DNA from 2 places in the Micromonospora sp. NPDC005237 genome. Region 2 is predicted to be linked to the other one. Evidence: riboswitches for the same ligand, from Rfam matches in the RefSeq annotation. Region 2 holds a riboswitch; the other holds the start of a gene.

What was found. A riboswitch is a leader RNA that binds a small molecule or an ion and turns the genes downstream of it on or off. The one in region 2 is predicted to bind cobalamin.
Region 1: linked by a shared signal. The riboswitch ahead of cobN (cobaltochelatase subunit CobN) and the one ahead of ABZT87_RS17825 (ribonucleoside-diphosphate reductase subunit alpha) in region 2 are both predicted to bind cobalamin.

The regions. Positions count from the first base shown of each region.
Region 1 covers NZ_JBEXHJ010000007.1:155,637-163,608, forward strand. Annotated here, with positions in the region: gene ABZT87_RS20335 (VWA domain-containing protein) at 1-935, opposite strand, end outside; gene cobN (cobaltochelatase subunit CobN) at 932-4,600, opposite strand; cobalamin riboswitch at 4,883-5,012, opposite strand; gene ABZT87_RS20345 (hypothetical protein) at 5,296-5,631, opposite strand; gene helR (RNA polymerase recycling motor ATPase HelR) at 5,894-7,972, shown strand, end outside.
Region 2 covers NZ_JBEXHJ010000006.1:123,096-131,067, forward strand. Annotated here, with positions in the region: gene ABZT87_RS17805 (GH92 family glycosyl hydrolase) at 1-3,475, shown strand, start outside; gene ABZT87_RS17810 (histidine phosphatase family protein) at 3,834-4,436, opposite strand; gene ABZT87_RS17815 (CbtA family protein) at 4,433-5,203, opposite strand; gene ABZT87_RS17820 (CbtB domain-containing protein) at 5,194-5,397, opposite strand; cobalamin riboswitch at 5,456-5,530, opposite strand; cobalamin riboswitch at 5,727-5,947, shown strand; gene ABZT87_RS17825 (ribonucleoside-diphosphate reductase subunit alpha) at 6,084-7,972, shown strand, end outside.

The DNA.
Region 1 (7,972 bases), on a different contig from region 2:
CGGTGCGGCAGGGCGAGGCGGGCGGCGACCCGTACGTCGTCGATGGTGACCCGGTCCCGGCCGTGCCAGGCCGCGTGGGCGAGGGCGGTACGGGCGGTGACGATGTCGGCGCGCATCCCGTCCACGTCGAACGCGGCGCACACCTCGGCGATCTGCCGCAGCGCGGCGTCCGGAAGGCGTACCCCGGGAAGCCGGCGGCGGGCGGCGGCCACCTGGCCGGCGATCTCCGCGTCGGCGTCGGCCCAGCGGGCGGCGAAGCCCGCCGGGTCGGCGTCGGCGGCGAGCCGGCGACGCACCACCTCGACCCGGACCTCCGGGTCCCGGCTGGCACCCACCTCGACGGTGAGCCCGAATCGGTCGAGCAGCTGCGGGCGCAGCTCCCCCTCCTCCGGGTTCATGGTGCCGACCAGCAGGAAGCGGGCCGCGTGGCTGACCGAGACGCCCTCGCGCTCGACGTGGCTGCGGCCCATCGCCGCCGCGTCGAGCAGCAGGTCGACGAGGTGGTCGTGCAGCAGGTTGACCTCGTCGACGTAGAGGACGCCCCGGTGCGCGGCGGCGAGCAGGCCCGGTTCGAAGGCGCGTACCCCCGCACCGAGGGCCTTCTCCAGGTCGAGCGAGCCGACGACCCGGTCCTCGGCGGCGCCGACCGGCAACTCCACGAGACGGGCCGGACGGGTCTCGACGGTGGCATCGTCCGGGTGCGGCCCGTCCGGGCAGCCCGGGTCGGGCTCGGCGGGGTCGCAGCCGAAGCGGCAGCCGGCGACCCGGTGGACCGGGGGCAGCAACGCGGCGAGCGCCCGGACGGCGGTGGACTTGGCGGTGCCCTTCTCGCCGCGCACGAGGACCCCGCCGATCGCCGGGGAGACAGCGTTGAGCAGCAGCGCCAACCGCATGTCGGCCATGCCGAGCACCGCGCTGAACGGGTAGGTGATCATGCCCGGTCCTCCAGGTCGCCCTCGCTGGCCAGGTACGTGTCACGGAGTCGGTCCAGGGTGGCCGGCTCGGGTTTGGCCCACAGCCCCCGGTCGGCGGCCTCCAGCAGCCGCTCGGTGATGCCGCGCAGCGCCCACGGGTTGGACTGCTCCAGGAACTCCCGGGTCGTGTCGTCGAAGAGGTACGCGGCGGCCAGGTGCTCGTACATCCAGTCGTCGACCACGCCGGCCGTGGCGTCGTAGCCGAACAGGTAGTCCACGGTGGCCGCCAGCTCGAACGCGCCCTTGTAGCCGTGCCGGCGCATCGCCGCGATCCACTTCGGGTTGACGACCCGGGCCCGGAACACCCGCCGGGTCTCCTCGCCCAGCGTGCGGGTGCGCACGTCGTGCGGCATCGCCGAGTCACCCACGTACGCCTGCGGCGACGATCCGGTGAGGTGACGGACCATCGCCACCATCCCGCCGTGGTATTGGAAGTAGTCGTCCGAGTCGACGATGTCGTGCTCGCGGGTGTCCTGGTTCTTCACCGCCACCGCGATCCGCGCGAACGAGCGTTCCATGTCGGCGCGCGCCTCCCGCCCGTCCAGGCCCCGGCCGTACGCGTAGCCGCCCCACACCGCGTACACCTCGGCGAGGTCGGCGTCGCTGCGCCAGGTCCGCGCGTCGATCAGCGGCAGCAGGCCCGCGCCGTACGCCCCGGGCTTGGAGCCGAAGATCCGGGCGGTGGCCCGCCGCTCGTCGCCGTGTTCGGCGAGGTCGGCGGCGACGTGCGCCCGCACGTAGTTCTCCTCGTCCGGCTCGTCCAGCGCGGCGACCCGCCGTACGGCGTCGTCGAGCAGCGCCACGACGTGCGGGAACGCGTCGCGGAAGAAGCCGGAGATGCGCACGGTCACGTCGACGCGGGGCCGGCCCAGCTCGGCGGTCGGCACCACGTCGATGCCGGTGACCCGCCGGGACCGGTCGTCCCACACCGGGCGGCAGCCCAGCAGCGCGAGCACCTCGGCGATGTCGTCGCCCTGGGTGCGCATGGCGCTGGTGCCCCACACGGTCAACCCCACCGAGCGGGGGTACGTGCCGGTGTCGGCGAGGTGCCGGGCCAGCAGCGAGTCCGCGAGGGCCACCCCGACGTCCCAGGCGTTGCGGCTGGGGATGGCCTTCGGGTCGACCGAGTAGAAGTTGCGGCCGGTGGGCAGCACGTTGACCAGGCCCCGGGTGGGTGAACCGGACGGTCCGGGCGGCACGAACCGCCCGTCGAGCGCCCCGAGGGTGTGGGTCAGCTCGTCGGTGGTGCGCGCCAGCCGGGGCACCAGTTCGGTGGCGGCGAAGCGCAGCACCGCGACGACGTCCGGGATCGGCTGCCCGGTCACCTCGGCGACCACCGCGTTGACGGCCTCGGCGTCCCAGCCGAGCGTCTCCATCCCGATGACCAACCTCCGGGCGAGCGCCTCGATGAGGTCGACGGCGTCGGCGGCCGTGCCGGCCGGCCCGTCCACCACGTCGGTCAACGCCGTGGGCACCGCCAGTCGTTCGCCCGGTGCCGCCAGCAGTTCCTGCTCGTCGAGGCCGTACGCGGCGGCGAGGGCCTGTCGCAGGCCGGGCAGGGCGTGGTTGCCGCCCCAGATCTGGGGTGCGCGCAGCACCGCGAGGACCAGGTTGACCCGCGGTTCGCCGACGGGCGCGTCGGCGAGGATGTGCAGGCCGTCGCGGATCTGCACGTCCTTGACCTCACAGAGGTACCCGTCGAGGTGCAGCACGAAGTCGTCGAAGTCGTCGGCGTCGGGCATCGCCTCGGCGTGCAGGTCGTGATGCAGCTCGGCGGCGCGCACCAGGTCCCAGATCTGCGCCCGCACGGTCGGCACCTTGGCCGGGTCGAGGGCCTGCACGGTGGCGTACTCGTCGAGCAGTTGCTCCAGCTTGGCCAGGTCGCCGTAGGTCTCGGCGCGGGCCATCGGCGGCACCAGGTGGTCGATCACCACGGCGTGTGCGCGCCGCTTGGCCTGGGTGCCCTCGCCGGGGTCGTTGACGATGAACGGGTAGACCAGCGGCAGGTCACCGAGGACCGCGTCGGGCGCGCAGTCGGCCGCCAGGCCGAGGCCCTTGCCGGGTAGCCACTCCAGGGTGCCGTGCTTGCCCAGGTGCACCACGGCGTCCGCGCCGAAGCCGCCGTCCGCGACGGGCGCGGCCAGCCAGCGGTACGCGGCCAGGTAGTGGTGGCTCGGCGGCAGGTCCGGGTCGTGGTAGATGGCGATCGGGTTCTCCCCGAAGCCACGCGGCGGCTGGATCAGCAGCACCACGTTGCCGAAGCGCAGCCCGGCGAGCACGAGATCCCCGCCGTCGGTGTAGAGCTCGCCGGGCGGCTCACCCCAGTGCTCCCGCATCCGCTCACGCAGCTCGGCCGGTACCTGGTCGAACCACCGCCGATAGGTCTCGCCGGGCACCCGGGCCTCGGCGGCGGCCAACTGCTCCGGGGTGAGCCACTCCACGTCGTGCCCACCGGCGGCGATCAGGGCGTGGATCAGCGCATCGCCGTCGTCGGGCGGCGGCGCGTCCCCCAGGTGGTAACCCGCCTCGGCCAGTGCGGCGAGCAGCCGGACCGCCGAGACGGGGGTGTCCAGCCCGACGGCGTTGCCGACCCGGGAGTGCTTGGTGGGGTACGAGCTGAGCACGACGGCGACCCGCTTGTCGGCGTTGGGCACGTACCGCAGCCGGGCGTGACGTACCGCGATGCCGGCCACCCGGGCGGCCCGCTCGGGGTCGGCGGCGTAGACCGAGAGGCCGTCCGCGTCGATCCGCTTGAACGAGAACGGCACGGTGACGATCCGTCCGTCGAACTCGGGGATGGCCACCTGCATCGCCGCGTCCAACGGGGACAGCCCGGCGTCGCTGCCGGCCCACTGCTCCCTGGTGCTGGTCAGGCAGAGCGCCTGAATGACGGGCACGTCCAGGGCGGCGAGCGCGCCGACGTCCCACGCGTCCTCGTCGCCGCCCCCGGACGCGTCGGCGGCGACCGCGCCGCCGGCCGCGAGCACGGTGACCAGCAGCGCGTCACAGCGGGCAAACAGCCCGAGCGGGCCCGCGCCCGTGGTCAGGCCCCGCAGCGAGCCACAGAAGATCGGCAGCGGGTTGCCCCCGGCCTCCCGCACGGCCTCGGCCAGGACGTCGACGAAGGCGGTGTTGCCGGCGAGGGCGTGCGCCCGGTAGAAGACGATCCCCACGGTGGGCCGCCGCGGGTCGGTCGGGTGGTCGCCGTGTACGCCGTACGCCGGGGTCGGCGCGGGCGGGGCGAACCCCTCGCCGGTGAGCAGCACCGTGTCGCAGAGGAACCGGGCCAGGTGCCCGAGGTTGTCCGGCCCGCCCTCCACCAGGTAGGCCAGCGCCTGGGTGACCACTCCGGACGGCACCGTGGAGATCGCCATCAGCTCCGCGTCGGGCACCGCCTCACCGCCGAGCACGACCGTCGGCACGCCGGTGGCGAGCACCGCGGCGAGGCCGTCCGGCCACGCCTGCCGACCCCCGAGCAGGCGTACGACGGCGAGGTCGACCCCGTCGAGCAGGGCGGGCACCTCGTCGGCCGCCACCCGCGCCGGGTTGGCGAGCCGGTAGTCGGCGTCACTGGCGCGGGCGGCCAGCAGGTCGGTGTCGGCGGTGGAGAGCAGCAGAACGCGCACGGCAGGCTCCGGACGGTAACGTCGGCACGCTCGCGAGAGCGGCCTGGCGACGTGGGATGGGCGCAGGGTTCAGCGGAGGCCGCGATCCGGCCGGCTCAGCGGCCTGCGGCCGGGAGCGACGGGCGGCGCGGTCCGGAACTCAGCGGTGAACGGAGTCGATGCCGATCGCGGCGGCGGCACGGCCGCGGTGCGCAGGACGGCAGCAGCCGTCGATGATGGAGACGCCAAGCGTCATCGGGTCCTCCTCGGGTGTCCACGCCCTGGGGTACGTCCCGACGGCCGAAGTATCCTGGCTTCCGGATCGACGCTCTCCCCCGGCCTTCCAACCGCAGACACACGGCCGTGACTCACGAGGGGGGATCGCTCCCCGGTGACAGTGGCGGGACCGCGTCGGATTCGCACCGACTTCCTTCACTGCCGTCAGGCCGCGAATGCTGCCACACCCCTGCGCTGCGGGTCAACGCTGCTCCGGCCCGACGAACGGGCGTGCGTCACCGAGCCTCAACTCTCGACGCGACAGCGGATCACCCGACCTCGATGCCCCGGATCAATGCCCGACATCCTTTGCTCTGCTTCCCTATACGCAACGGGAATGGGGCGTCACTGGCGCTTATTGGTAAGCAGAGCAAAGGATCGGCGGAGCACTCTGGCTCGCGCCGCTGGCCCGGCGGTGGTGGCTTCTGGGCGGAGGAGTCTCAGCGGGCGTGGCGCTCCGGGTGTGCCCGATTCCACACCCGCATCCGCTCCGGGTAGCCGGTGCGGGCCGCCTCGTACAGCGGCACCGCGTGCTTGCGGGCGATGGCGCCCGCCGCGCGGGGTGTGCCGGTGCGGCGGCGGATCCATTCGCCGTCGTGGGCGATCGCCACCACTGTGGTGTCGGTGGCGGTGGTCTCCGGCTCCAGGTAGAACTCCACTCCCCGCCGGCTGGCGACGAACGACTCCAGCGCGGCGAGATCGTCCCGGGTGGCCTCGCGGTCCAGCTTCGTTGGGGTCGCCTCGGTGCCCCGTGACCGCCGGTTGAACCAGCCCATGCCCAGCCCCTCTCCTCGGACGCCACTCCAGTTCAGCACCGATTCCTGGCAATACGCTGCACGCCAGCTGGGAGAAATCTGACTCGGCGGAGCGCGGACGGAACCGCTGGAGCGGGCGTACCGAACGGAAGCCCTGAAAGCGGGGGACAACACTCCCCGCCATATCCAACATATACCGCATGGGGGGACTTGCGGCAAGGCCCCAGGTGTACCGCAGAATTGCCCGTCCAAGGCCAGGACCTGCGGAAACGGGAGCCAATACATGCACAACTCGTCGGCGGCGGCCAGCGCGTTCGACCTTCCCGACAACCTCGCCGCCAAGGCCGACCCGGCGCTGATCGACCGTGACGAGCAGCACTTCGCCGTCATCGCGGCGAGCCTGGAGCAGTCGATCGCCGAGCTGTCCGACCGCCTCGACGCCGAGCGCCGGGCACCCGCCGGCAAGGGCCGCCAGGCGGTAGTCCGGGACGAGGAGATCCGCCGGCTGACCGCTCGCCTGCGCGCCCTGCGGCGCTTCGGTCTGGACCTGTGCCTCGGGCGCATCGTCAGCGCGGACGACCCCGAGCCGGTCTACATCGGACGCTTCGGCCTCACCGACGGCAACGGTCGGCGGCTGCTGCTCGACTGGCGCTCCCCGGCGGCCGAGCCGTTCTTCGGGGCGACCCACGCCAACCCGATGGGCCTGGCGAGCCGGCGTCGGTACCGCTGGACGCTCGGCCGGATCAGCGACTACTGGGACGAGGTGTTCACCCCGGACGGGTTCGAGGGGCACGCGGCGCTGGACGACCAGTCCGCGTTCATCGCCAGCCTCGGCGGCAACCGGTCGGCCCGGATGCGCGACGTGCTCGGCACCATCCAGGCCGACCAGGACGCCATCATCCGGGCCGGATCGCGCGGCGCTCTCGTCGTCGACGGCGGTCCGGGCACGGGCAAGACCGTCGTGGCCCTGCACCGCACCGCGTACCTGCTCTACTCCGACCCCCGCCTCGGGCACCGGCGCGGCGGGGTGCTGTTCGTCGGGCCGCACGAGCCCTACCTGGCGTACGTCGCCGACGTTCTGCCCAGCCTCGGCGAGGAGGACGTGCAGACCTGCACCCTGCGCGACCTCGTACCCCAGGGCGCCGCGGCGACGGTCGAGGCCGATCCGGACGTGGCCCGCCTGAAGTCCTCGGCGGACCTGGTCCGGGCGATCGAGGCGGCCGTGCGGTTCTACGAGGAGCCGCCGACCACGGCGATGACGGTCACGGCCGGCGACACCGACGTGCGGCTGAGCGCGGACGACTGGGCCCAGGCGTTCGAGGCGCCCGGACCCGGCACCCCGCACAACGAGGCGCGGGACGAGATCTGGGAGGAGCTGCTGGCGATCCTGCTCGGGAGGTACGACGGCGACGAGTCGGACGACCTGGTACGCGGGTCGCTGCTGCGCAACCGGGACCTGCGTACGGCGTTCAACCGCGCCTGGCCGCTGCTCGAGGCGACCGACATCGTCGCCGACCTGTGGTCGGTACCCGCCTATCTGCGCAGGTGCGCCCCCTGGCTCGGCCCCGAGGACATCCGCCGGCTCCAACGCGTCGACGCCCGCGCCTGGACGGTGTCCGACCTGCCGCTGCTGGACGCGGCACGGCAGCGGCTCGGCGACCCGGAGGCGTCCCGGCGTACGCGCCGCCACGAGGCCGCCATCGCCGCCGAACGCGCGCGCATGGCGACGGTCGTCGACGAGCTGATCGAGGCTCACGCGTACGACGACGGTGAGGGTGTGCTGTCGAGCCTGCGCCAACTGGACCTGCAGGACGCGCTGGTCGACGAGGCCGTACTCCCCAGCGCCGACGCGGATCTGCTGGCCGGCCCGTTCGCGCACATCGTCGTGGACGAGGCGCAGGAGCTGACCGACGCGCAGTGGCAGATGCTGCTGTCGCGCTGCCCGGCGCGCAGCTTCACCATCGTCGGGGACCGCGCCCAGGCCCGGCACGGGTTCACGGAGTCGTGGCCGGAACGACTGAGGCGCATCGGCCTCGACCGGGTCACCCTGACCTCGCTGAGCATCAACTACCGGACGCCACGGGAGGTCATGGAGCAGGCCGAGCCGGTCATCCGCGCCGTGCTCCCGGACGCGAACGTGCCGACCTCGATCCGCGGCAACGGGATTCCGGTGATCCACGGGTCGGTGCGCGAGCTGGACGCGATCGTCGACGGCTGGCTCGCGGAGCACGCCGACGGGATCGCCTGCGTCATCGGCGAGCCCACCTTCCGGCCGGCGACGAATCGCGTCCGGTCGCTGAGCCCGGAACTGTCCAAGGGGCTGGAGTTCGACCTGGTCGTCCTCGTCGACCCGGAGACGTTC
Region 2 (7,972 bases):
GATCGTCGACGGCCAGATCTACGTCAACAACGGCTTCTGGGACACCTACCGCACCGTATGGCCCGCCTACTCGCTGCTCTACCCGGACGTCGCCGCCAGGATCTCCGACGGTTTCGTCCAGCACTACCGTGACGGCGGCTGGATCGCCCGCTGGTCGTCGCCCGGCTACGCCGACCTGATGACCGGCACCAGCGCGAACGTGGCTCTCGCTCAGGCGTACCTCACCGGGGTCAAGCTGCCCGATCCGCTCGCGGCGTACGACGCGGCCGTCAAGGACGCGACCGTCGCGTCCGGGCGCGGCGCGGTCGGACGCAAGGGCATCGAGACCTCGCTGTTCCTCGGCTACACGCCGACCTCCACTGGGGAGTCGGTGTCGTGGGCGCTGGAGGGCTACATCAACGACTACGGCATCGGCAACATGGCCGCCGCCCTGGCGAAGGACCCGGCCACGCCGAAGTCGCGGCGGGACCAGCTCAAGGAGGAGTCGCGGTACTTCCTGGAGCGTGCCCGCAACTACGTCCACCTCTTCGACGAGAAGACCAAGCTCTTCCAGGGCCGCGACGCCTCCGGCGCGTTCCTCGCCGGTGACCCGCTGGACTGGGGTGGCGTCTACACCGAGACCAACGGGTGGAACTTCGCGTTCACCGCGCAGCAGGACCCGCAGGGCCTGATCAACCTGTACGGCGGGCAGAAGGCCCTGCGCGACAAGCTCGACACCTTCTTCGCCACCCCGGAGAACGCCGACCGCCCCGGCGGCTACGGCGGCATCATCCACGAGATGCTCGAGGCTCGCGCGGTGCGCCTGGGTCAGCTCGGCATGAGCAACCAGCCGTCGCACCACATTCCGTACCTGTACGACATCGCCGGCGCGCCGGCGAAGACGCAGGCGATCGTGCGCGAGATCATGCAGCGCCTCTACGTCGGAAGCGAGATCGGCCAGGGCTACCTGGGCGACGAGGACAACGGGGAGATGTCGGCCTGGTACGTCCTCAGCTCGCTGGGCATCTACCCGTTGCAGGCGGGCTCGACCCACTGGGCCATCGGCTCGCCGCAGTTCACCAGGATGACCGTCCACCGTCCGACCGGCGACATCGTGGTCAACGCCGCGAACAACAGCACCCGCAACGTGTACGTGCAGAGCGTCAAGGTCAACGGCAAGAAGCAGCGCGAGGTGTCCGTCGACGTGTCCGCGCTCGCCCGGGGCGCCACGATCGACTTCCAGATGGGACCGAACCCGTCGTCCTGGGGCACCGGCCGCAACGACGGGCCGCCGTCGCTGACGAAGGGTGACGCGGCACCCGAGCCGTTGCAGGACGTCACCGGGCCCGGCCTGGGCACCGCCACCGCCAGCGGCGGTCAGGACGCGTCGAAGCTGTTCGACGACTCGTCGACCACGCAGCTGACCGCGTCGTCGGGCACGCCGCAGATCAGCTGGGCCTCCCGTGGCGGCCGCCAGAAGCCGACGTACTACACGCTCACCTCCGGCGCGGGCGCCGGTGACGCGGCGGACTGGCGGCTGCAGGGCTCCACCGACGGTCTCACCTGGAGCACCCTGGACTCCCGCGCGGGCGAGGTGTTCCGCTGGCGCAACCAGACCCGGCCGTTCCGGATCGACAAGCCGGGGCGGTACTCCCAGTTCCGCCTCGTCGTGACGAAGACCGTCGGCGCCGCGCAGCCGACCCTCGCCGAGATCGAGCTGCTCGCCGGCGGCGACCTCGACCTGGGCGGCGGCGACATCACGGTGACCGCCACGGACGGCGCGCACGCGCTCTCCGGCGCACCCGCGACGGTGGCGCTGGCCACGGTCACCGGCGGCGCCGCCGACGACTACCGGGCGACGATCGACTGGGGTGACGGCTCACCGGCCACCGAGGGCACCCTGACGCTGAGTTCGCGGGCCGTCTACCGCGTCAGCGGCGAACACACCTACGCCACGCCCGGCTACCACCAGGCGAACGTCACCGTCACCGACGGCACCAGCCAGGGCTCGGTGACGGTCGGCGTGGACGTCGCGTACGCGCCACAGAACGGTCTCGCCGCGGCGTTCGACACCGTGTGCGTCGGCGACGAGGGCACCCTCGCGGCGGACTGCGACGCGAAGTCGTGGGCGTACTCGCGGGCCGCCCTGGCCGCGGCCGGCGTGACCCAGGGTCAGCGGCAGCAGGTGCCGGGCACGGCGCTGGGCTTCACCCTGCCGCAGATCCCGGCCGGGCAACCGGACAACGCCACCGGCAACGGCGCGACGATCGCTCTGCACCTGCCGTCCGACGCCCGGACCATCTCGTTCATCGGCGCCGGCACGCAGGGCAACCAGAGCACCGCCGGCACGGTGACGTTCAGCGACGGCAGCACCGCCAGCATCCCGATCCAGTTCAGTGACTGGACGCTGGGCGGCAACGCCAACGGCACCCCGTCGTACGGCAACATCGTGGTCGCGAAGTCCGCGTACCGGCTCAGTGGCACGAGCCGCGACGGCGCACAGCCGTTCCTGTTCGCCACCACGCCGTACCAGATCCCGGCGGGTAAGACGCTGGTCTCGGTGACCCTGCCGACGCAGACCGGCGATCCCCGCTCGGCGGGCCGGATCCACGTGTTCGCCGTCGCCGACGACGGCACGCCGGCCGCCGCGCTGGCGACCACCGCCCCCGCCGACCAGAGCGTCGACGCCGGGCAGGTCCTCGCGGCGAACCTCGGGTCGGTGACCGGCGGTGTCCCCGGCGCGACCGGCTACCGCGCCCGCGTCCATTGGGGCGACGGCACGGTTCCCGACGACGTCACGGTCGGCGCGGCCGGCGCGCTGAGCGGCCAGCACACCTACGCGCGGGAGGGCACCTACACGGTGCACGTCACGGCGTGGGACACGCTGTCGAGCAGCACCACCACCTTCACCGTTACCGTCCGGCGTGCCGGGCCGCAGCCGACGCTCGCGGTGTCCGGGGCTCAGCCGGTCGTCGCCGGTGACGCGGTCACGGTCGACGGCAGCGGGTTCGCCGCCGGCGAGCGGGTGACGGTGGTTCTGGCCGCCGGCACGACGCGGAGCGTGACGGTCTCGGCGTCCGCGACGGGCACGGTCCGCGCCTCCGTCGCGACGTCGGGGGACACGACCCCGGGCCGGTACGCCGTCAGCGCCACCGGCGCGTCCTCGGGTACGCCGGCGACGGCCACCGTCCAGGTGACCGCGCGTCCGGCGGGCCCGGCCTACCAGCCGCGGGTGTCGCTGCCCACGACGTCCGGACCGCGCGGTATGTCGATCACGGTCGACGGTTCCGGGTTCGCGCCGAACGAGGCGATCACGGTCAGCGTCGGCGACGGTCGTGCGGTCGGCACGGTACGCGCGAACGGCGACGGCGTGGTCTCCGGCGCGACCGTCACCGTTCCGGATTCGGCGCAGCCGGGCGTGACCAGTGTGACGCTGTCCGGCGCCACGTCGGCGACGGCGGTGTCCCGACCGTTCACGGTCACCGGCGCGAAGTAAGCCGGGAACAACACAGTCGGGCGGGCCGTGCTTCACGGCCCGCCCGACACCCGTCCTGGGCCCGCCCGCTCTCGACCCCCAGACCCGCGCGCGTCACGCGTCGTGGTCGTGCGTCACGCGTCGTGGTCGTGCGTCGCGCTTCGTGCGTCGCGGGTCGCGCGGCCGCCGGTCTTGCGTGGCCCTGTCGCCCCGCGCGGCGGGCGAGGGCGCGTCGCCCGTGAGGCACATACCTCAGAGTCATATTCATACCTCTGCGGTATGTCGCTCACCGGTCTGTACGCCTGCCGGCAGCCCGACCCCACCGCTTCCATGCCGCCCCAAATCTGGGGCAGCTCTACAGGGGCCGTGGTCGACCTCGTCACCCGCTCGCAGGTGCCGGAGGCGCGCTCAGGCGGAGCCGCCACCGTGGGCCCTGGCCGGTGAGCCGGACGACCGCCAACGGCTCGACGTCCAGTTGCCGGTACGTCGCCAGCGGCAGTCCCAGGGCGTGCACGACCGCGACCCGGATCACGAGCGGGTGGGTGACGGCCGTGACCCGTCGGCCGAGGCCGCGCTGTTCGTCCAGCCACCGGCCGACGCGCTCGTGCAGGGCGGCGACGGACTCGCCCCCGTGCGGCGCGGCGTCCGGGGTGGACAGCCACTCGCGCAGCGCGTCGGGCTGCGCGACGCCGATCTCCTCCAGCGACCGGCCGGTCCAGTCGCCGTAGTCGCAGTCGGCCAGCGCCGTCTCCACAGCGGGCGCGAGACCGAGGGCGTACGCGGTCTGGACGGCCGCCGCCGCGGGGCTGGACAGGCAGGCGTCCGTGTCGCCCGATGATGCCCGCCGGCCCAGCACGGTGGGGGACAGGGCGAGGGCGGCGCTGCGGCCACCCTCGTCCAGTGCGTCGTCCCCGCCGAACCGGGCCCGCCGCAGGGCGGCGGTGTGACCGTGGGCGACCAGCCGCAGGCTGGTGGCGTTCACCCGGCCAGTCGTGCGTCGGTGACCGCGCGCTGCCGGTGCATCAGGGCGGCGAAGAGCAGGCCGATCCCGGTCCACAGCACCACCTGGGTGCCGAGGGAGGCGAGCCGGAAGCTCCACAGCAGCGTGGCGGGGAAGTCCCCCGGGACCTCCTGGAACGACGGCAGCACCACGTAGGCCACGCCGGTGACCAGCAGGAACCCGCCGACCGCCGCGGCGGCGCGCAGCCACACCGGCGCCTGCTCGCCGACCGACCGGTAGCCCAGCGAACCGGACCAGACCGCCACCAGGCCGAGGACCACCAGCAGCAGGTAGGTGACCGTGCGCTGGTTGATGGTGGCCGGGTCGCCGACGGCCGGCGGGTTCGGCGGGTATTTGAGGAACGGCACGATCACCGCGCCGAGCAGCGCGCCGCCGGCCAGCAGCAGGCCGGACCACCCGTCGTCAACCGTGCGCCGCCGCCGGTTCAGCAGGACGTACGCGGTGGCCAGCAGGCCACCCATCGCGGCCCCGAACAGGGCGGTGGCCAGGAACAGCCCGCCGCGCTGGCCGTTCCTGCTGACCAGAGCGTCCTCGTCGTGCTGGTGCCCCCCGGTGGCGGGTTCGGCGTGTGCCGCCGCCTCCTCGATGGCGATGGCCGCCTCGACGTGGGGTTCGCCGACGACGTAGGCGAACGTTCCGGCGAGCAGGCCGGCCACCAGGCCGGCGAGCAGCCCGCGCAGGAGAACCGTGACGAAGGTGGGTGCGGTGCTGGTGCCGCTCAGTGGCACGGGACACCGAGCAGGTGCCGGCCGTCGTGCATCAGCTCGTGCAGGTACGTCCCGCTGCGCGAGACCGCGCCCTGGTCGAAGGCGACGAGATAGGCCAGCAGGGTGAGCACGGCGACGGTGGCCAGGACCGTCCACAGGAGACGGGTCGGGGCAGCGGGGTGCGCCAGCGGCTGGCTGGACGTGGAACTGGACATGGGTGCACGAACCTCCTCGGGGATGACGCGTCCCCATCGCAAGGCTGCGGACGACCGAGCGTCCTGGCTCGCGGCCCCCGGGGTCGGGGACCGCTCACAGTGGCGCGACCGCGCCGGATTCTCACCGGCTTCCCTCGCGTCGCCGCAGATAGTGGGTCGACCGTATCGGTGCCGGTTCGGTCGGTCAAGCCGACTGCGGTGTCCGAACGCGACGCCGCCCGATGCTCGCACGTCTGCCGTCGCCGACGGATCGACGACGGCAGTCAGCGACGACCGCGACACGCCCGGACCCGACATGTGGGGTGTGACAAACCCAGTCGCCCCTATATATGGTGTCGACCGCAGCTGGTTCGGCCACTCATCCCAGAGTGGCCGAGGCAAGAGGGAACCCGGTGGAATTCCGGGACTGCCCCGCAGCGGTGAGTGGGAACGACAGCCGTCATCAGCACTGGGCCGCCACCTGGCCTGGGAAGCGACGGCCAGTAGGGGACCGGGTGAACCCCGGTCGTGCCCGCGAGTCCGAAGACCTGCCAGCGCGCCGCGTACCCGCATCCGGGTGGGCGGTGGTCCGAGGCCGCGTGGGACGGCCGACGCCTCTCGGATCCGCGCCGCCGGCGTGGCGTCCGCCGGTGTCGGTCTCCTCGTGCCGAGGGCCATCAGGTCCTCAAGCTCGCGAGGAGTGAGTGGTGACAGTTACCGAGGTAGCCGCGGCCGGCGGCGAGACGGCCCTGCGGCGTACGCCGGGGCAGGTCCGCGAACGCGGCGGCGCCAGCGAGCCGGTGGACGTGCGCAGGCTCGTCGCCGAGGTCGAGCGCTGGGCCGACGACCTGCCCGACGTCGACCCGCTGCGGGTGGCGACCCGCACGATCAGCGGCCTGTACGACGGCGCGACGACAGCCGAGCTGGACCGGCTGACCATCCAGACCGCTGCCGAGATGATCGGTACGGAGCCGCAGTACTCGCGCCTCGCCGCCCGGCTGCTGGCCAGCCACATCGACCGGGAGGTACGCCGACAGGGCGTCACCTCGTTCAGCGCGGCGATCCGGACCGGCCACGCGCAGGGGCTGATCGGAGACGAGACCGCCGCGTTCGTCGCCGCGCACGGCAGCTTGCTCGACGACGCCGTCGACGCCGACGGCGACCGCCGCTTCGAGTACTTCGGGCTGCGTACGGTCTACGACCGGTACCTGCTGCGCCACCCCACCAGCCGGCTGGTGCTGGAGAGCCCGCAGTACTGGCTGCTGCGGGTGGCCTGCGGCCTGTCCCGTACGCCGGACGAGGCGGTCGACTTCTACCGGCTGATGTCCAGCCTGGCCTACCTGCCCAGCTCACCGACGCTGTTCAACTCCGGTACCCGGCACACGCAGATGTCCTCGTGCTACCTCGTCGACTCGCCGCGCGACGAGTTGGACTCGATCTACCAGCGCTACGCCCAGGTCGCGAACCTGTCCAAGTTCGCCGGTGGCATCGGCATCGCGTACTCCCGGGTCCGGTCCCGGGGCGCGCTGATCCGCGGCACCAACGGGCAGTCCAACGGGATCGTGCCGTGGCTGCGTACGCTCGACGCGAGCGTCGCCGCGGTCAACCAGGGCGGCCGGCGCAAGGGCGCGGCCTGCGTCTACCTGGAGCCGTGGCATCCGGACATCGAGGAGTTCCTGCAACTGCGGGACAACACCGGCGAGGACGCCCGGCGTACCCACAACCTGAACCTCGCCAACTGGATCCCGGACGAGTTCATGCGCCGGGTCGAGGCCGACGAGGTGTGGTCGCTGTTCGACCCGGACGAGGTTCCCGAGCTGCCCGACCTGTGGGGGGAGCGGTTCGACGCCGCGTACCGGGCGGCCGAGGCGCAGGGCCGCTACGTGCGGCAGGTGCCGGCGCGGGAGCTGTACGGGAAGATGATGCGCACCCTGGCCCAGACCGGCAACGGCTGGATGACCTTCAAGGACGCGGCCAACCGGCTGTGCAACCAGACGGCCGAGCCGGGCAACGTGGTGCACCTGTCCAACCTGTGCACCGAGATCATCGAGGTGTCCAGCGACGCCGAGACCGCGGTGTGCAACCTCGGCTCGGTGAACGTCGCCGCCCACCTGACCGGGAGCGGCATCGACTGGCCGCGACTGCGCGCCACGGTCCGGACCGCGGTGACGTTCCTCGACCGGGTCATCGACATCAACTACTACCCGACATCGCAGGCGGCGGCGAGCAACCCCCGTTGGCGGCCGGTCGGGCTCGGGCTGATGGGCCTGCAGGACGTGTTCTTCGCACTGCGGCTGCCGTTCGACTCGCCGGCCGCGCGGGAGCTGTCCACCCGGATCAGCGAGGAGCTGTACCTGACCGCGCTGGAGACCTCCGCCGACCTGGCGCGTGAGTTCGGCGCCCATCCGGCGTACGCGCAGACCCGGGCCGCGCGGGGCCAGCTCCAACCCGACCTGTGGGGTGTCGAGGGTACGCAGACCGCGCGCTGGGCCGCGCTGCGCCAGCGGGTCGGGGAGTACGGGCTGCGCAACTCGCTGCTGGTGGCGGTCGCGCCGACCGCGACCATCGCCTCGATCGCCGGGTGTTACGAGTGCAT